4 regions of the Streptomyces sp. NPDC030799 genome follow, and region 3 is predicted to be linked to each of the others. Evidence: riboswitches for the same ligand, from Rfam matches in the RefSeq annotation. Region 3 holds a riboswitch; each other region holds the start of a gene.

Region 1 (3,653 bases), on a different contig from region 3:
ACCGCAGCAGCACCCCGGCGTCCGCGTCGACGAGGGCCGTGAAGAGCGGGTCCGTGGCGCCGGACGCCTTGAAGCGGACGTCGATCCCGCCGCCGGCGTCGTGCAGGAAGGCACCGCGGGCCTCGGGCGCCGTCGCGTCGAAGGCGATCCTGCGGTCGGCCAGCGTCCCGGCCGCGCGGACGGACCCGCGCGAGTCGTGCAGGACGTCCCCCACGCCGACCTTCTGCAGCAGGGGCCAGGCCAGCCACCAGTCACCCCACGCCTCGCGCATGGCGTCCCGGTACACGGCGAACGCATGGACCACGGCGTTCAGCTCCTCCCCTGTCCCGCCCGAGCACCTGCGCGCAGGCTAGCAGCGCCACACCCGGGACACGCCCGAACTGCCGTGTCCGGTACGGGCCTTGCCGCCGCGTTCTGCATCCGTGGACGGAGAACGGTGGGGAGCGGTGGGGATAGGCGGGGGCCTCTCCATCGACCCGTGGGTGGTGGTGATCGGCTGGGTACGCGGAGCAGTCTTGAGGCATGGGTTCTCTTCACTCGGCACTCGTCCTGACCGTCGACCTCTGCGTCCTGATCTTCGTCGCGGCCTGGGTCGTGGGCGCTGTCCACTTCGGCGTGCGGAGCCGGTTGGGACTGCGCGGCTGGCTGCGGGGACTGCGCCGCACGCTGCCGCGCCGGCTGCTGCCGGCGGCGGGCGTCTCCGCGTTCTTCATCCCGGTCGGGCGCTTCGAAGGGTTCTGGCGCCATCTGCAGTACTGGCGGCCCGAGCCGGCCCTCCTGGGTGTCCTGCCCGCCGTCGCCTCGACCGCCCTGCTGCTGTGGTCCCGCCGGGTGCTGGGGACGATGTGGGCCAGTGTGCCGACGGTCCGGGAGCACCACGAGCTGCGCACGGACGGGCCGTACCGGCTGGTCCGCCACCCCATCTGCACCGGCCTGCTCGGCTTGGTCACCGGTTCCGTGCCGGCCTGCGGCTTCGGTGTCCGGGTGGCGTTCCTGGTGGCCGCGATACCCGGGCTGCTGCGCCGGGTCCGGGTCGAGGACCGCCCGATGGCCCGGCGGTTCGGCGCCGCCTACGACGCCTACCGCGCCGAAGTCCCGGCCCTGATCCCCCACATACGCCGCACGGCCCACCGGGTCGGCCGGCGCCCCGCGGGCAGCGTGCCGCGCCAGGGCCCGCGACGCCGGGATGATCCGAACGACACCCCCCGGCCCGGTCGTCGCTCCGGCCGCCGTCGGAGGGCGGGAGCGGTGATGGTACACGCGGCGCTCCCACCGGTGATGGCATGATGACCTGCGACATAGGGCGACGGCGGTCCGAGGAAGCCGGTGTGAATCCGGCGCGGTCCCGCCACTGTGACCGGTGAGCGAGTTCCGGCAGGCCTCCGCTCCGCCCGGGGCGGGCAGGCCGGGCGGGCGACGACCCGGGAGCCAGAGACTCACGCGGTCGCCTCCTCGACGCACACCGGGGCGGATCTCCCCGGGAGGGGAGTGACATGGGCGTGCCCGAGAGGCCGGCGGAAGAGGCGTCCGGCGGAGCGGGGACGGGGAGCGCTGCGGCGCCGTGCCGGGTCGTCGTGTGCCGGGACTGCTGCTGCGGCAGCCCCAAGGTGACGGGGGTTGATCACCAGGCGCAGACCGCACGGCTGCGGGCGGAGGTGCCGGTGCGCATCTCCGACTGCCTCGACGTGTGCGACCAGGCCAACGTCATCGTCGTACAGCCGTCCACCGCGGGCCGGGCCGCCGGTGCGCGGCCGGTCTGGCTGGGACTTGTCAACGACCCGGATGCGACCGAGGACATCGTGACGTGGGTACGGGCGGGTGGCCCGGGCGTCGCTCCCCAGCCGGACATCCTCGACCTGTACGCCTTCACGCCGCCACGGCGCCGTGCGGATCCCCGTTGACCCAGGGGTCCGGTACGGCACCGAGCCGGCGCAGGTCGCCACCGTCCGGTGCGCGCCACCGACACGGCCGTGCGCAACTGCCCCCGGGCGCCGTTGATGTGGGCCCTGCCTGCGCTGCCGCCCCACCGGCCTCGTCCTGTCCCGCCTGCTGGGAGAGGAAGATCACGGCGGGGGCAGGCGGTCTTGGCCGTGCGCGCGGCACGCGGTACGGTCTGTCCGATATCGACGACGGCGAGACGGAAGCCGGTGGGAATCCGGCACGGTCGCGCCACTGTATGCGAGACGCCCCCGAGGCGTCCCGTGAGTCAGACCCGTGGCCGTCGTCCTGTGCACCACCGAGATGGGACGCGAACTCCCAGAGGAGGTTCTGCCATGGCGCAGACCGTCGCCCAGCCGACAGCCACCACCCCCGTCGTACCCGCCAAGCTGCCGCTGAAGGCGATTGCCCCCTGGGCGGTCTTCTTCGGCATCCTCATGCTGATCCTGCTCTACTTCGTCGGCGCCGAGCAGGGCGCCACCTCGGTGCTCAACGGCACGGACGTCCACGAGTGGGTGCACGACGCCCGGCACCTGCTCGGTTTCCCCTGCCACTGAGGCGAGGGGACACCGCCCGCCCATGAATTCCGCAACCGTACGGAACCTCCTCGTACGGGGCATGCTCGCCGGCCTCGCGGCCGGCGTGCTCGCCCTCGTCGTGGCGTACGTCCTCGGTGAGCCGAGCGTCGACAAGGCGATCAGCTTCGAGGAGGCCCACTCCCACGAGCACGAGATGGAAGTCGTCTCCCGCTCCCTCCAGTCCACCGCCGGCCTCGCCACCGGTGTCCTCGTGTACGGGGTCGCCTTCGGCGGGATCGCCGCGCTCGCCTTCTGCTTCGCCCTGGGCCGCGTGGGCCGCTTCAGCCCGCGCGCCACCGCGCTGCTGCTGTCGGGCTGCGCCCTCCTCGCCGTGTACGTCGTGCCGTTCCTGAAGTACCCGGCCAACCCGCCGTCGGTCGGCGAGCCCGACACCATCGGCAGGCGGACCACCCTGTACTTCCTGATGATGCTGCTCAGCGTCCTGCTGGCGGTCGCCGCCACCCTGCTGGGCAAGCGCCTGGCTCCCCGTCTGGGCACCTGGTGGGCGACGGTCGTCGCGGTGGCCGCGTTCGCCGTCGTGATCGGTCTGGCCTACCAGTTCCTGCCTGTCGTCAACGAGGTCCCCAAGGGCTTCCCGGCCACCCTGCTGTGGCGGTTCCGGCTCTCGGCACTGGGCATCCAGGCCGCTCTGTGGGGCGGATTCGGCCTCCTCTTCGGCGAGTTGGCCGAGCGGCTGCTGAGCCCCAAGCCGGCGACGGCCGAGAGCGGGCGAGCGGTTCCGGCCGCGCACTGACCCCTTCCGGACAACAGAGGGCCCTTCGGAACCATCCGGGGGCCCTCTGGCGTTCTCCGGACACCGGCGCACGGGTTCACCGGCAGGGCGAGGGAATCCGGCGGCGGACCGGAGGCGGATGCCCGGGCGAGGAGCGGAGGAACCGAGTGGCCAGAGCCCCACAGCCCCGCCGGATCACCGTCGGTGGCCGCGACGCGGTCGCCCTCACCCCGAGGGAATACGAGCAACTGGTCGCCAGCCGACGGCAGATCGGCGGCCAGAGCGCCCGGGTGCGGGTGCTCGCCCAGCAGGCCAAGCGCACCGAACAGCTGCTGCACGACCTGGAGATGCTGATCGCGGCCTCGGGGGACGGCTGCCGGGGACGGTCCCATCCGGCGCCGACG
Region 2 (3,653 bases), on a different contig from region 3:
CCGCGCGCGGTACGGGTCTTCTCCCAGGCCGGCAGCGGGCCGTTCCGCTCGGCGAGGTCGGCGGAGGCCTCGTACGCGGCGAGCATGATGCGCTCGGCGATCCGCGTGGACAGGGCCTTGGCCTCCGGGGAGTCGAAGGGCAGGCGCAGCTTGAAGAACACGTCCTGCAGACCCATGGCACCGAGGCCGACGGGCCGCCACTTGGCGTTCGACCGGCCCGCCTGCTCGGTCGGGTAGAAGTTGATGTCGACCACACGGTCGAGGAAGGTGACGGCCGTGCGGACCGTCTCGTCGAGGCGCTGCCAGTCGATGTCACCGCCGCTCACGAACGCACCGAGGTTGACCGACCCCAGGTTGCAGACCGCCGTCTCCCCGTCGTCCGTGACCTCCAGGATCTCGGTGCAGAGGTTGGAGGAGTGGACGACATGGCCGGGCAGGGCGGTCTGGTTGGCGGTGCGGTTCGCCGCGTCCTTGAAGGTCATCCAGCCGTTGCCGGTCTGCGCGAGGGTGCGCATCATCCGGCCGTACAGCTCACGGGCCGGGATCGTCTTCTTCGCGAGCCCCGCCGCCTCGGCCTTGCGGTAGGCGGCGTCGAACTCCTCCCCCCACAGGTCCACCAGCTCCGGCACGTCCGCCGGGGAGAACAGCGACCACTGTCCGTCGGCGTTGACCCGGCGCATGAACTCGTCCGGGATCCAGTGCGCGAGGTTCAGGTTGTGCGTACGGCGGGCGTCCTCACCGGTGTTGTCGCGCAGCTCCAGGAACTCCTCGATGTCGGAGTGCCAGGTCTCCAGGTAGACGGCCGCGGCGCCCTTGCGCCGGCCGCCCTGGTTCACGGCCGCCACCGAGGCGTCCAAGGTCTTCAGGAACGGCACGATGCCGTTGGAGTGCCCGTTGGTGCCGCGGATCAGCGAACCGCGGCTGCGGATCCGGGAGTACGACAGACCGATGCCGCCGGCGTGCTTGGAGAGCCGGGCCACCTGGTGGTAGCGGTCGTAGATGGAGTCCAGCTCGTCCAGCGGGGAGTCGAGGAGGTAGCAGGACGACATCTGGGGGTGGCGGGTGCCGGAGTTGAAGAGCGTGGGGGAGGACGGCAGGTAGTCGAGGCGGCTCATGAGCCGGTAGAGCGCGGCGACTTCGTCCAGGGAGCGGACACTGTCGTCCTCGGCGAGGCCTGCGGCGACCCGCAGCATGAAGTGCTGGGGGGTCTCGACGACCTTGCGGGTGAAGGGGTGCCGGAGCAGATACCGGCTGTGCAGCGTGCGCAGCCCGAAGTAGCCGAAGCGGTCGTCGGCGCCCGTGTCGATCAGCGCGTCCAGCCGCGCGGCGTGCACCCGCGCGAACTCGGCGGTCCGGTCGGCGATGAGCCCCTCCCGGTGTCCCACGGCCACGGACTCGGTGAAGGACGTCACGCCCTGCGAGGCGGCCTCCGCGCGGATGGTGAGGGTCAGCAGCCGGGCGGCCAGCCGGGAGTATGCGGGGTCCTCGGAGATGAGCCCGGCGGCGGCCTCCGTGGCCAGCTCCCGCAACTCCGCCTCGTCGGCGTTCGCCGACCGGCCACGCAGGGCGGCGGCGGCGACCCGGCCGGGGTCGGTGTCGGGGAGGTCGGCGGTCAGCTCGGTCAGGGTCCGCAGCAGCGCGGCACCGGGACCGTCGGTCTCCAGGCCGTCGGCTGAAGCCGGGTCTGCTGGCGCGATGGTCACGTGGGGCTCTCCCTCGCTCGGCACGGGGGCCTGGCGGAGGGCGGGGGCAGCCACGAGCGCACACGGCGTCGCGTCCACCGGCCCACTCCACGAGGCCCGGACGTCTCAGGGCACACCGGCCGGACGGCCGGGTGCGCTGTCGGCAGGTCCTCGGACTGACTCCTGTGCACGGCGTTCAGGGAACGGACACACACAAGTACACCGTTGCGGGACAGTTCCGGATTCGCACCGGATTCCCCTGCGGCGACAGCGAGGATGAGCATACATCTAGTGCCGGGCTGTCAGGTCACCCCCAGATGTTGTGTCTGTTGTGTGGTGCGGTGGCTTCGGAGGGTCAACTTCCGAGTTGCAGGGCCCGGCTGGAGTGTTTCCATGGAAGAAGGTGCCCCGCGGGTCCTTCGTGCCGAGAGCCGGCCTCGGAAGGAGAACGCACCATGACGAGGATCGTCCGTCATCCGCCGGGCAAGGTGCGGCCTCGCAGCGCGCCGATGGCGACGCTGGAGGCGAGACACGTGCGATCCGGGTTGTGTGGCTGATCCTCCTGACCGCACTCCTCGCCTGGGCCGCGGAAGGGCTTTGTGCTCACCGCCGGGCCCGGCATGGCCGAGATCGTGGGCCGTGAGGAGGTCGCCCGGGTCATCGCCCAGAGGCTGCGGCAGCGCGAGACCCGCAGGCCCTGTCTGCTCGTCGGCGGTGTCGGCACGGGCAAGACGGCCGTCCTGGTGCGGCTGACCGAGCTGCTGGCCCGGCAGCACGCCGTTCCCGTGCCGATCCGGCTGAGGGACGCAACCGGTGCCGATCTGAACTTCGAGCGCATGGCCAGGCAACGGTTCGCCGAGGAAGCGCCTCACGGCATTCTGGCGCGCACCAAGAGCGACCGGATCTGGCAGCAACTGCTCGCCGACGACAAGGTGGTCGTCATCGCCTCCCGGCCGCACAGTCCGCTGGAGAGCACCCCGCCGCGATCGTGGAGCTGGAGCCGCTGAGCGAGGAGTCGGCGCTGCACTTCGTCGAGGCGCGGGTCCCGGAGACGGACGAGCGCCGCGTGGACTGGATCGTGGAGACCGCGGAGGTCACCGAATCGCCGATCTACCTGCAGATCGCCCGCGAACTGCACCACCACGGCGACCTCGAACGCGTTCGTCCGCGCAACGACAAGGACCGGCTCGACACCCGCAGTTGGGACCGCAGCACGCTCCGGCTGTGGCTCCTGGAGACCTGGGCCCACGCCATGAGTGACGGCCGGCTGCGCGAGGACGTCGAGCTGAGCCCCCGGCCCCCGGGGCGGGGTGCCCCGGGGCGAGGTCCGCGAGCCCTTCTGCCGGCAGCAGCAGGTCCTGCTGCCCGGAACCATCCGCCGCTGCTTTCCCAGGCTGGTGCACCGAAAGACACCGCCCTGGGTCAGCATGCGCGTCCGCGAACTGGACCGCTTCTGGGACGCGATGGCCGGACGCACACGGGACGAGGGCGTCCGGCCGAGGCGCGTGGGCTAGGGGGTGTCGTTTGGATCATCCCGGCGTCGCAGGGTCCCCTAGTGCGCGCTGCCCGCCGTCGCCGACGGCAGTTCCACCTGGACGCCGAGGTCGCCCGCGTCCGCCGTGTAGTCGGCCGGGCTGGTCTCGTCGATGCCCTCGGGGGCCTTGGCGGCCTTGAGGACGAAGGTGAGGACCACGGTCACGGCGACGTTGAGGACGAACGCGGTCAGGCCGATGTAGCCGATCTCCCCGATGCCCGGGATCTCCTTGGCCGAGCCGCCGAAGTGCTTCTGGGTCGGCGAGGCGACCCCGTACGCCGCGACCGTGCCGTACACCATGCCGACCGCCCAGCCGGCGAGCAGCGCCCAGCGGTGGAACCAGCGGGTGAACAGGCCGCCGACCAGGGCCGGGAAGGTCTGCAGGATCCAGATGCCGCCGAGCAGCTGGAAGTTGATCGCGACCGTCTTGTCCATGG
Region 3 (3,653 bases):
CGTGGAGGTCGCGAACACGATCTCCAAGGGTCTCGTCGACGAGACCGGCATCCGTCCCGAGGTCATCTTCGCCGCCCTGGTCGGCGCGATCCTCTGGAACCTGCTGACCTGGCTGGTGGGCCTGCCGTCCAGTTCCTCGCACGCCCTGATGGGCGGTCTGATCGGCGCCACCGTCGCCTCCGCCGGCTTCGGTGCCGTGCACGGCGACGTGCTGGTCACCAAGGTGCTGCTGCCGGCGGTCGCCGCACCGGTCGTGGCGGGCGTCGCCTCGATGCTGGCCACCCGCTTCTCCTACGGCATCGGCGGCAAGGCCGAGGGCGAGGCCACCCGCAAGGGCTACCGCGCCGGCCAGATCGCCTCCGCCGGCCTGGTCTCCCTCGCCCACGGCACCAACGACGCCCAGAAGACGATGGGCATCATCACCCTCGCGCTGATCGCGGGCGGCGCCATCGCCCCGGGCTCCAACCCTCCCACCTGGGTCATCCTCTCCGCCGGCCTGGCCATCGCGCTGGGCACCTGGATCGGCGGCTGGCGCATCATCCGCACCATGGGCACCGGCCTGACCGACCTGGAGCCGCGCCAGGGCTTCGCCGCCCAGACCAGCGCCGCGACCGCCATCCTGGCCTCCTCCCACCTGGGCTTCTCCCTGTCCACCACGCACGTCGTCTCCGGTTCGGTGATGGGCGCGGGCCTCGGCCGCAAGGGCGGGGTGGTCCGCTGGTCCACCGCGACCCGCATGGCCGTCGCCTGGGTGCTCACCCTCCCGGCCGCCGCGCTGGTCGGCGCGGGCGCCGAGTCCGTCACGGACCTCGGTGACTGGGGCACCGCCGCGGTCGCCGTCTTCCTGGTCGCCGCGAGCGCCGCGATCTGGAAGATCTCCCGCCGTGAGGTCGTCGACCACACCAATGTCGTCGCCGACGCCGAGGAGCCGGCCGGCGTGGTGACCACCGCCATCGCCGCGGTGGCCCCGCCCCCGGCGGGCACGCTCACCGAGGACCTGACGGCGACGATCCCCTCCCCGGCCGCCGAACCCGCTGCCCCGGCCGCCCCGCCGGCCGCCACCGTCTGACCCCGGCCACCCCGGTTACGAAGGAAGCATCATGAAGATCGACTGGGCGGCCCTCGGCTCCGTCTTCGGCGTCAGCCTCGCCTTCACAGTGGGCCTGGTGGCCCTGTTCACCCTCGGCGTGGGCGGTCTGGCCCGGCGCGAGAAGGCCGCGGCCCAGGGCGGCTCCGCCGGCCTCGCCGTCACCGGCGCCTACGTCTGCTTCGCCGCGTGCGCGGCGGCGGTGGCGTACGGCATCTACCTGATCGTGGCCAAGCCCTGACCACACCCTCTGAAGGCTCCCCTCCCCCGGAAGGCGGAAGGGGGGCCTTTCTCATGCCCGCACACCCCGCGATGTGGGGATCCGCACACTCTCCCCCTGCAGGTCAACGGCAAGTTGACGGCCGTTCGGGGCGCGTGGTGGACTGCCCAGGCCATGTAGGGCGGCAGAAGAGGAAGCCGGTGCGAATCCGGCGCGGTCCCGCCACTGTCACCGGGGAAGAACCCCGGGAGCCAGGAACTCTCACCGCCGAATCTCGTCGAACCAGGGCGCGGACACCCTGAGTGAGGACACGGATCGCCATGCTCGGCTGCCGAAGGACCAGGACCCGAACCAGGCCCGCTCCTGTACCCACGGCCGGCTGAGCCGATGGGTGCCGATCGCACATACGCGTACGGCGCCGCCGCCGGCCTTCTCGGTGACCTGCTGCTCGGCGATCCGCGCCACGGGCATCCGGTCGCCGCGTTCGGCCGGGCGGCCGCTGCCGTGGACGGCGCGTTGTGGCACGACCACCGCGGCTGGGGCGCCCTGCACACCGTCGTGTGCGCCGGAGGCGCCGTCGCACTGGGCGCGGTGGCCGCACGCGCCGTACGCCCCTCCCCCGCCGCGTCCCTCGCGCTGACCGCCGCCGCCACCTGGGCGGTCGTCGGCGGTACGTCGCTCGCCCGGGAGGCCCGCACCATCGGGCGCGCTCTGGAGCGCGGAGACGTCCAGGCGGCGCGGGCCCGGCTGCCGCATCTGTGCGGCCGGGATCCCCAGGCGCTGGACGCCGACGGGATCGCCCGGGCAGTGGTCGAGTCGGTCGCCGAGAACACCTCCGACGCCGTCGTGGGGGCACTGGTGTGGGGGGCCGTGGCCGGGGTTCCGGGGCTGCTCGGGTTCCGGGCGGTCAACACGCTGGACGCGATGGTGGGTCACAAGTCCCCCCGCTACCGGCGCTACGGCTGGGCCTCCGCTCGGCTCGACGACCTGGCCGGCTGGCCGGGGGCGCGGCTGACCGCCGTGCTCGCCGCCGCGGCCGGGCCCGACCCCCGCGGTGCCCTGCGCGCCTGGAAGGCCGACGCCCGCAAGCACCCGAGCCCCAACGCCGGGCCCGTCGAGGCCTCCTTCGCCGGGGCCCTCGGCGTACGCCTGGGCGGCACGCTCTCCTACGGCGGCCGGGTCGAGCACCGGCCGGTGCTGAACGGGGACACCGGACGGGCGGTCCGGGTCACCGACATCGACCGGTCCGTACGGCTCTCCGGCCGCGTCGGCCTTCTCGCGCTCGGCACCACGGTCGCCGCGCGTCTCCTCGCCAAAGGTCTCGTCAAGGGTCTGAAGGGACGTGGAAAGTGAACGGGGGACTCCTCGTCGCCGGCACCACCTCCGACGCCGGCAAGAGCGTCGTGACGGCCGGGATCTGCCGGTGGCTGGTGCGCCAGGGTGTGAAGGTCGCGCCGTTCAAGGCGCAGAACATGTCGCTGAACTCCTTCGTGACCCGCCAGGGCGCGGAGATCGGGCGGGCCCAGGCCATGCAGGCCCAGGCGTGCCGGATCGAGCCGACCGCGCTGATGAACCCGGTGCTGCTCAAGCCGGGCGGCGAGCAGAGCAGCCAGGTGGTGCTGCTGGGCAGGCCGGTGGGCGAGCTGAGCGCGCGCGGGTACCACGGGGGGCGGCAGCAGCAGCTCCTCGGCACCGTGCTGGACTGCCTGGCCGAGTTGCGGGGCACGTATGACGCGGTGATCTGTGAGGGTGCGGGCAGCCCGGCCGAGATCAATCTGCGCCGGACCGACATCGTGAACATGGGCATCGCGCGGAGTGCGCGGCTTCCCGTGCTGGTGGTGGGCGACATCGACCGCGGGGGCGTCTTCGCGTCCTTCTTCGGGACCGTCGCCCTGCTGTCGCCCGAGGACCAGGAGCTGGTCGCCGGGTTCCTGGTGAACAAGTTCCGGGGCGATGTCGGCCTGCTGGAGCCCGGGTTGGAGATGCTGCGCGGGCTCACCGGACGGCCCGCCTACGGCGTCCTGCCGTTCCGGCACGGCCTCGGCATCGACGAGGAGGACGGACTGCGCGTTTCCCTGCGGGGGACTGTGCGGGAGTCGAACGTGGCCCCGCCCGTCGGCGAGGACGTGCTGCGGGTCGCCGTGTGCGCCATTCCGCTGATGTCCAATTTCACGGACGTGGACGCGCTGGCCGCCGAACCGGGTGTCGTGGTGCGGTTCGTGGACCGGGCCGAGGAGCTGGCGGACGCCGACCTGGTGGTGATCCCGGGCACGCGCGGGACCGTACGGGCCCTGGAGTGGCTGCGGGAGCGGGGGCTTGCCGACGCGCTTCTCAGGAGAGCCGCCG
Region 4 (3,653 bases), on a different contig from region 3:
TTCGGGAGCGAAGAGGTGGAGGTACCACTCGCCGTCCGGGACGCGCTTCCATGCGCTGCCGCCGAACACGGACTGCCAGTCGCTGGGCGGCAGTTCGCCGTGCACGCCCCGGCCGGGGCGGAAGACATAGCGGCCGCGGGCCGGGGAGCCGGGGGCGGAGCGCAGGGCCTCCTGGAACCAGGGGTGCAGATGCGAGGTGTGGTTCGGGACGATGTCGACGACGACCTTCAGGCCGAGCCGGTGGGCCTCGCCCACCAGGGCGTCGAAGTCGTCCAGGGTGCCGAGGCGGGGATCGACGTCCCGGTGGTCGGCGACGTCGTAGCCTCCGTCGGCCAGCTCCGACGGGTAGAAGGGGCTCAGCCACAGGGCGTCGGCACCGAGGCCGGCGACGTGGCTCAGGCGCTGGGTGATGCCGCGCAGGTCGCCGAGGCCGTCGCCGTCCGCGTCGGCGAAACTGCGGGGGTAGACCTGGTAGATGACGGCCTGACGCCACCAGTCGGGGTTCTTGGAGGAGAGGTCCGGGGAGCGGTCTGCCACAGGGGCCATACGGGATCCCTTCAGGGGGAGGTGGACGACAGTACAAATCTGTCCACATGACCCGGAAAGGGAACCTTCGCATGGGGGGCCGAGGAGAGCACCTCAGCAGAGGTCCAGCACCGCGCGCAGCTCGGCGTCCACCACGCGGTAGCGCACCACCCGTCCCTGTTTCTCCCCGGCCACGACGCCCGCCGCCCGCAGCAGCCGCAGGGCCTGGGAGACGGCGGGATCGTTCATTCCGGTGGCCACGGCCAGGTCGGAGACGGCGAGCGGGCCGGTGCGGTGCAGGGCGAGGAGCAGGGCGAGCCGGTTGGCGTCGGCCAGCAGCGAGAAGCGGCCGGCCCAGGTGCGCACCCGGTCCGCGTCACCGATGGCGGCGATCGCCTCGCACACCCGGTGACCGTCGATGGTGCGCCGGTCGGCTCGGTCGGCAGGCACGAGATGCATGGCGTCATCCTCGCAGGTGGCTCTGTGATCTTGAATACCTGCACGGGTGCGCAGCTATGCAGTGCACCGCTCCCGCCCGTACGGTGGGCGGGCCGTGGTGCTCGGGAAGTCGATGAGAAGTCGACGCGGCCCTCGCCACTGTGACCGGGGAGTTCCGGTCCCGTCCGGCAGCAGCCGGGCCACTGGTCGGTCGTACGGCTGGGAAGGCAGGGACCGAAGAGCGCACCACCCCGTAAGCCAGGAGACCGGCCACGGCAGCTCACGAAGTGATCCACGAGGTGCTGGAGCGTGAACCCGATGGCCGATGCTGCTCCCTTCCGCTGGCGGCGCGAGGACACCCTGAAGACGGCGGGACTGCTGGCGGTGATCGTCGCCCTGCACGTCGTCGCCTTCGGGATCCTCTTCCTGCTGGTCGTGCCCGAGCACTACAGGGTCGGCACCGACGTCTTCGGGATCGGCCTTGGCATCACCGCCTACACCCTGGGCATGCGGCACGCGTTCGACGCCGACCACATCGCCGCGATCGACAACACCACACGCAAGCTGATGGCCGACGGGAAGCGGCCGGTGTCGGTGGGGTTCTGGTTCGCGCTGGGGCACTCCAGCGTGGTGGTCGTGCTGGCGGTGCTGATCGCCGGCGGTACGCAGCTCGCCGGCAAGGTGATGGACGAGCACTCGCGGACCCACCAGGTGCTCGGGTTCCTGGGAACGACGATCTCCGGCACGTTCCTCTACCTCATCGCGGCCCTGAACCTGGTCGCTCTGGTGGGCATCCTCAGGGTCTTCCGCGCGATGCGCGGCGGGGCGTACGACGAGCGGGAGCTCGAACAGCACCTGGACTCGCGCGGTTTCATGAACCGGATCCTCGGCCGCCTCACCAAATCGATCAGCCGGCCCGGCCAGATGTTCCCGCTCGGTTTCCTCTTCGGGCTCGGCTTCGACACGGCCACCGAAGTCACGCTGATGGTGATGGCCGGTTCGGGCGCCGCCGCCGGCCTGCCCTGGTACGCGGTCCTCTGCCTGCCGCTGCTCTTCGCCGCCGGCATGAGCCTGTTCGACACCCTCGACGGCACCTTCATGAACTTCGCCTACCAGTGGGCGTTCTCCAACCCCGTCCGCAAGGTCTTCTACAACCTCGCCATCACCGGCCTGTCCATCGCGGTCGCCTTCGTCATCGGCACGATCGAGCTGGTCGGGGTCCTGCACGAGAAGTTCGGTCTGCACGACGGCGTCACGGGCTGGATCGCCGGACTCGACCTGGACAACGTCGGCTATCTCATCGTCGGCCTGTTCGTGGTGGTGTGGGCGGCGGCACTGTCGTACTGGCGCGTCGCGCGGGTGGAGGAACGCTGGACGGCGAAGCCCGCCGCCGATTAGGGGGTGTCGTTCGGACGCCGGGATGATCCGAACGCCACCCCCTGGCGCTCCACGGTCTCCAGGTACAGCTTCACGTACCGGTCCACGTCGACCTGCAAAGCCACGTCCACCAGGGCGTGTTCGCGCTTGCCCTCGTGGATCTCGGACTCGCCGGGGCGGGGGCGGCGGTCGACGATCGTCTGGCCCCGGGTCGGGCCCGGGGCCAGGCAGACCTCGACGGGCAGGAGCCGGGTGGTGATGCCGGCCGGGTCGGCGACCGCGCACACCGCGCCCGCGTCGCCGAGGCCGCCCGCCTCCTCCGCCTCCGGGGCCTCTCCCTGTGTGGTCGGCCGGTGCGCGAGGAGTTCGCCGGCCAGCCGGGTGCCGGGGTCGCTGCTCGTGCGCAGCCGGTGGACGTCCGGGGCGTCGACGACGACCTGCATGAAGACGTCCAGGCCGTACATGGTGATCGGCACCCCGGCGGTGAGCAGGATCGCCGCCGCCTCCGGGTCGTGCCAGACGTTGAACTCGGCGACCGGCGTGGCGTTCCCGACGGCGACCGCGCCGCCCATGAAGACGATCCGCTCGATGTTGCGGGTCACCTCGGGGTGGGTGCGCAGCAGCAGGGCGATGTTGGTGAGCGGTGCGGTGGGGATGAGGGTGACCGGGCGGGGGGAGGCGAGGATCTCACGGCGCAGCAGGGCGACCGCGTCGAGGTCGACGGGGGTGCGGGTCGGCGCGGGCAGGCCGAGGTCGCCCATGCCGTCCGAGCCGTGCACATGCCGGGCCGAGCGGGCGGGTTCGATCAGCGGGCGTTCGGCGCCCCGGCCCACCGGGATGTCCGGGGCGCCCGCCTGCTCCAGCACGGTCAGGGTGTTGCGGACCACACCGTCGACGTCCGTGTTCCCGGCCACGCAGGTCACGGCCCGCAGGTCCAGGCCGGGGTGGCGTACGGCGAGCAGCAGGGCCAGGGCGTCGTCGACGCCGGTGTCGCAGTCGATGATCACGGGGATGGGCTGACCGGTCACAGCGGGCTCCTTCGTCGTGCCGACGCTCAAACCCTAGATCAGCACCCGGTGATCGGCCCCATGACGCCGGGTCCGACCGCGATCAGTCCCACAGCGCGGTGCCGCGTGCGGCCACCCGGGCGCTGATCGCGGCCAGCAGGTCCGGCACCGGCAGCGCCCCGGGGCGGCGGCCGTCCCGCAGGCGTACCGCGGCCAGCCCCGCCCCGGCCTCACGGGCGCCGATCACGGCCTGGTACGGCACCAGGCGGGCCGCCCGGATCCGGGCGCCCAGGGTGCCCTCGGCCG

The links. A riboswitch is a leader RNA that binds a small molecule or an ion and turns the genes downstream of it on or off. The one in region 3 is predicted to bind cobalamin.
Region 1: linked by a shared signal. The riboswitch ahead of ACZ41I_RS36325 (CbtB domain-containing protein) and the one ahead of ACZ41I_RS20905 (cobalamin biosynthesis protein) in region 3 are both predicted to bind cobalamin.
Region 2: linked by a shared signal. The riboswitch ahead of ACZ41I_RS17035 (ribonucleoside-diphosphate reductase subunit alpha) and the one ahead of ACZ41I_RS20905 (cobalamin biosynthesis protein) in region 3 are both predicted to bind cobalamin.
Region 4: linked by a shared signal. The riboswitch ahead of nicT (Nickel transporter NicT) and the one ahead of ACZ41I_RS20905 (cobalamin biosynthesis protein) in region 3 are both predicted to bind cobalamin.

Annotation. Positions count from the first base shown of each region.
Region 1 is NZ_JBVIDS010000018.1:42,089-45,741, reverse strand. It holds gene ACZ41I_RS36340 (hypothetical protein) at 1-304, opposite strand, end outside; gene ACZ41I_RS36335 (methyltransferase family protein) at 523-1,287, shown strand; cobalamin riboswitch at 1,318-1,437, shown strand; gene ACZ41I_RS36330 (hypothetical protein) at 1,500-1,901, shown strand; cobalamin riboswitch at 2,096-2,237, shown strand; gene ACZ41I_RS36325 (CbtB domain-containing protein) at 2,274-2,495, shown strand; gene ACZ41I_RS36320 (CbtA family protein) at 2,518-3,270, shown strand; gene ACZ41I_RS36315 (hypothetical protein) at 3,417-3,653, shown strand, end outside.
Region 2 is NZ_JBVIDS010000006.1:190,170-193,822, reverse strand. It holds gene ACZ41I_RS17035 (ribonucleoside-diphosphate reductase subunit alpha) at 1-1,703, opposite strand, end outside; cobalamin riboswitch at 1,828-2,001, opposite strand; gene ACZ41I_RS17030 (hypothetical protein) at 2,282-2,689, shown strand; gene ACZ41I_RS17025 (hypothetical protein) at 2,993-3,196, shown strand; gene mctP (monocarboxylate uptake permease MctP) at 3,235-3,653, opposite strand, start outside.
Region 3 is NZ_JBVIDS010000008.1:41,422-45,074, forward strand. It holds gene ACZ41I_RS20895 (inorganic phosphate transporter) at 1-1,069, shown strand, start outside; gene ACZ41I_RS20900 (hypothetical protein) at 1,101-1,328, shown strand; cobalamin riboswitch at 1,450-1,590, shown strand; gene ACZ41I_RS20905 (cobalamin biosynthesis protein) at 1,695-2,660, shown strand; gene ACZ41I_RS20910 (cobyric acid synthase) at 2,657-3,653, shown strand, end outside.
Region 4 is NZ_JBVIDS010000015.1:148,776-152,428, reverse strand. It holds gene ACZ41I_RS32905 (glycoside hydrolase family 13 protein) at 1-546, opposite strand, end outside; gene ACZ41I_RS32900 (ArsR/SmtB family transcription factor) at 640-984, opposite strand; cobalamin riboswitch at 1,063-1,252, shown strand; gene nicT (Nickel transporter NicT) at 1,282-2,361, shown strand; gene ACZ41I_RS32890 (nucleoside hydrolase) at 2,358-3,368, opposite strand; gene thrS (threonine--tRNA ligase) at 3,451-3,653, opposite strand, start outside.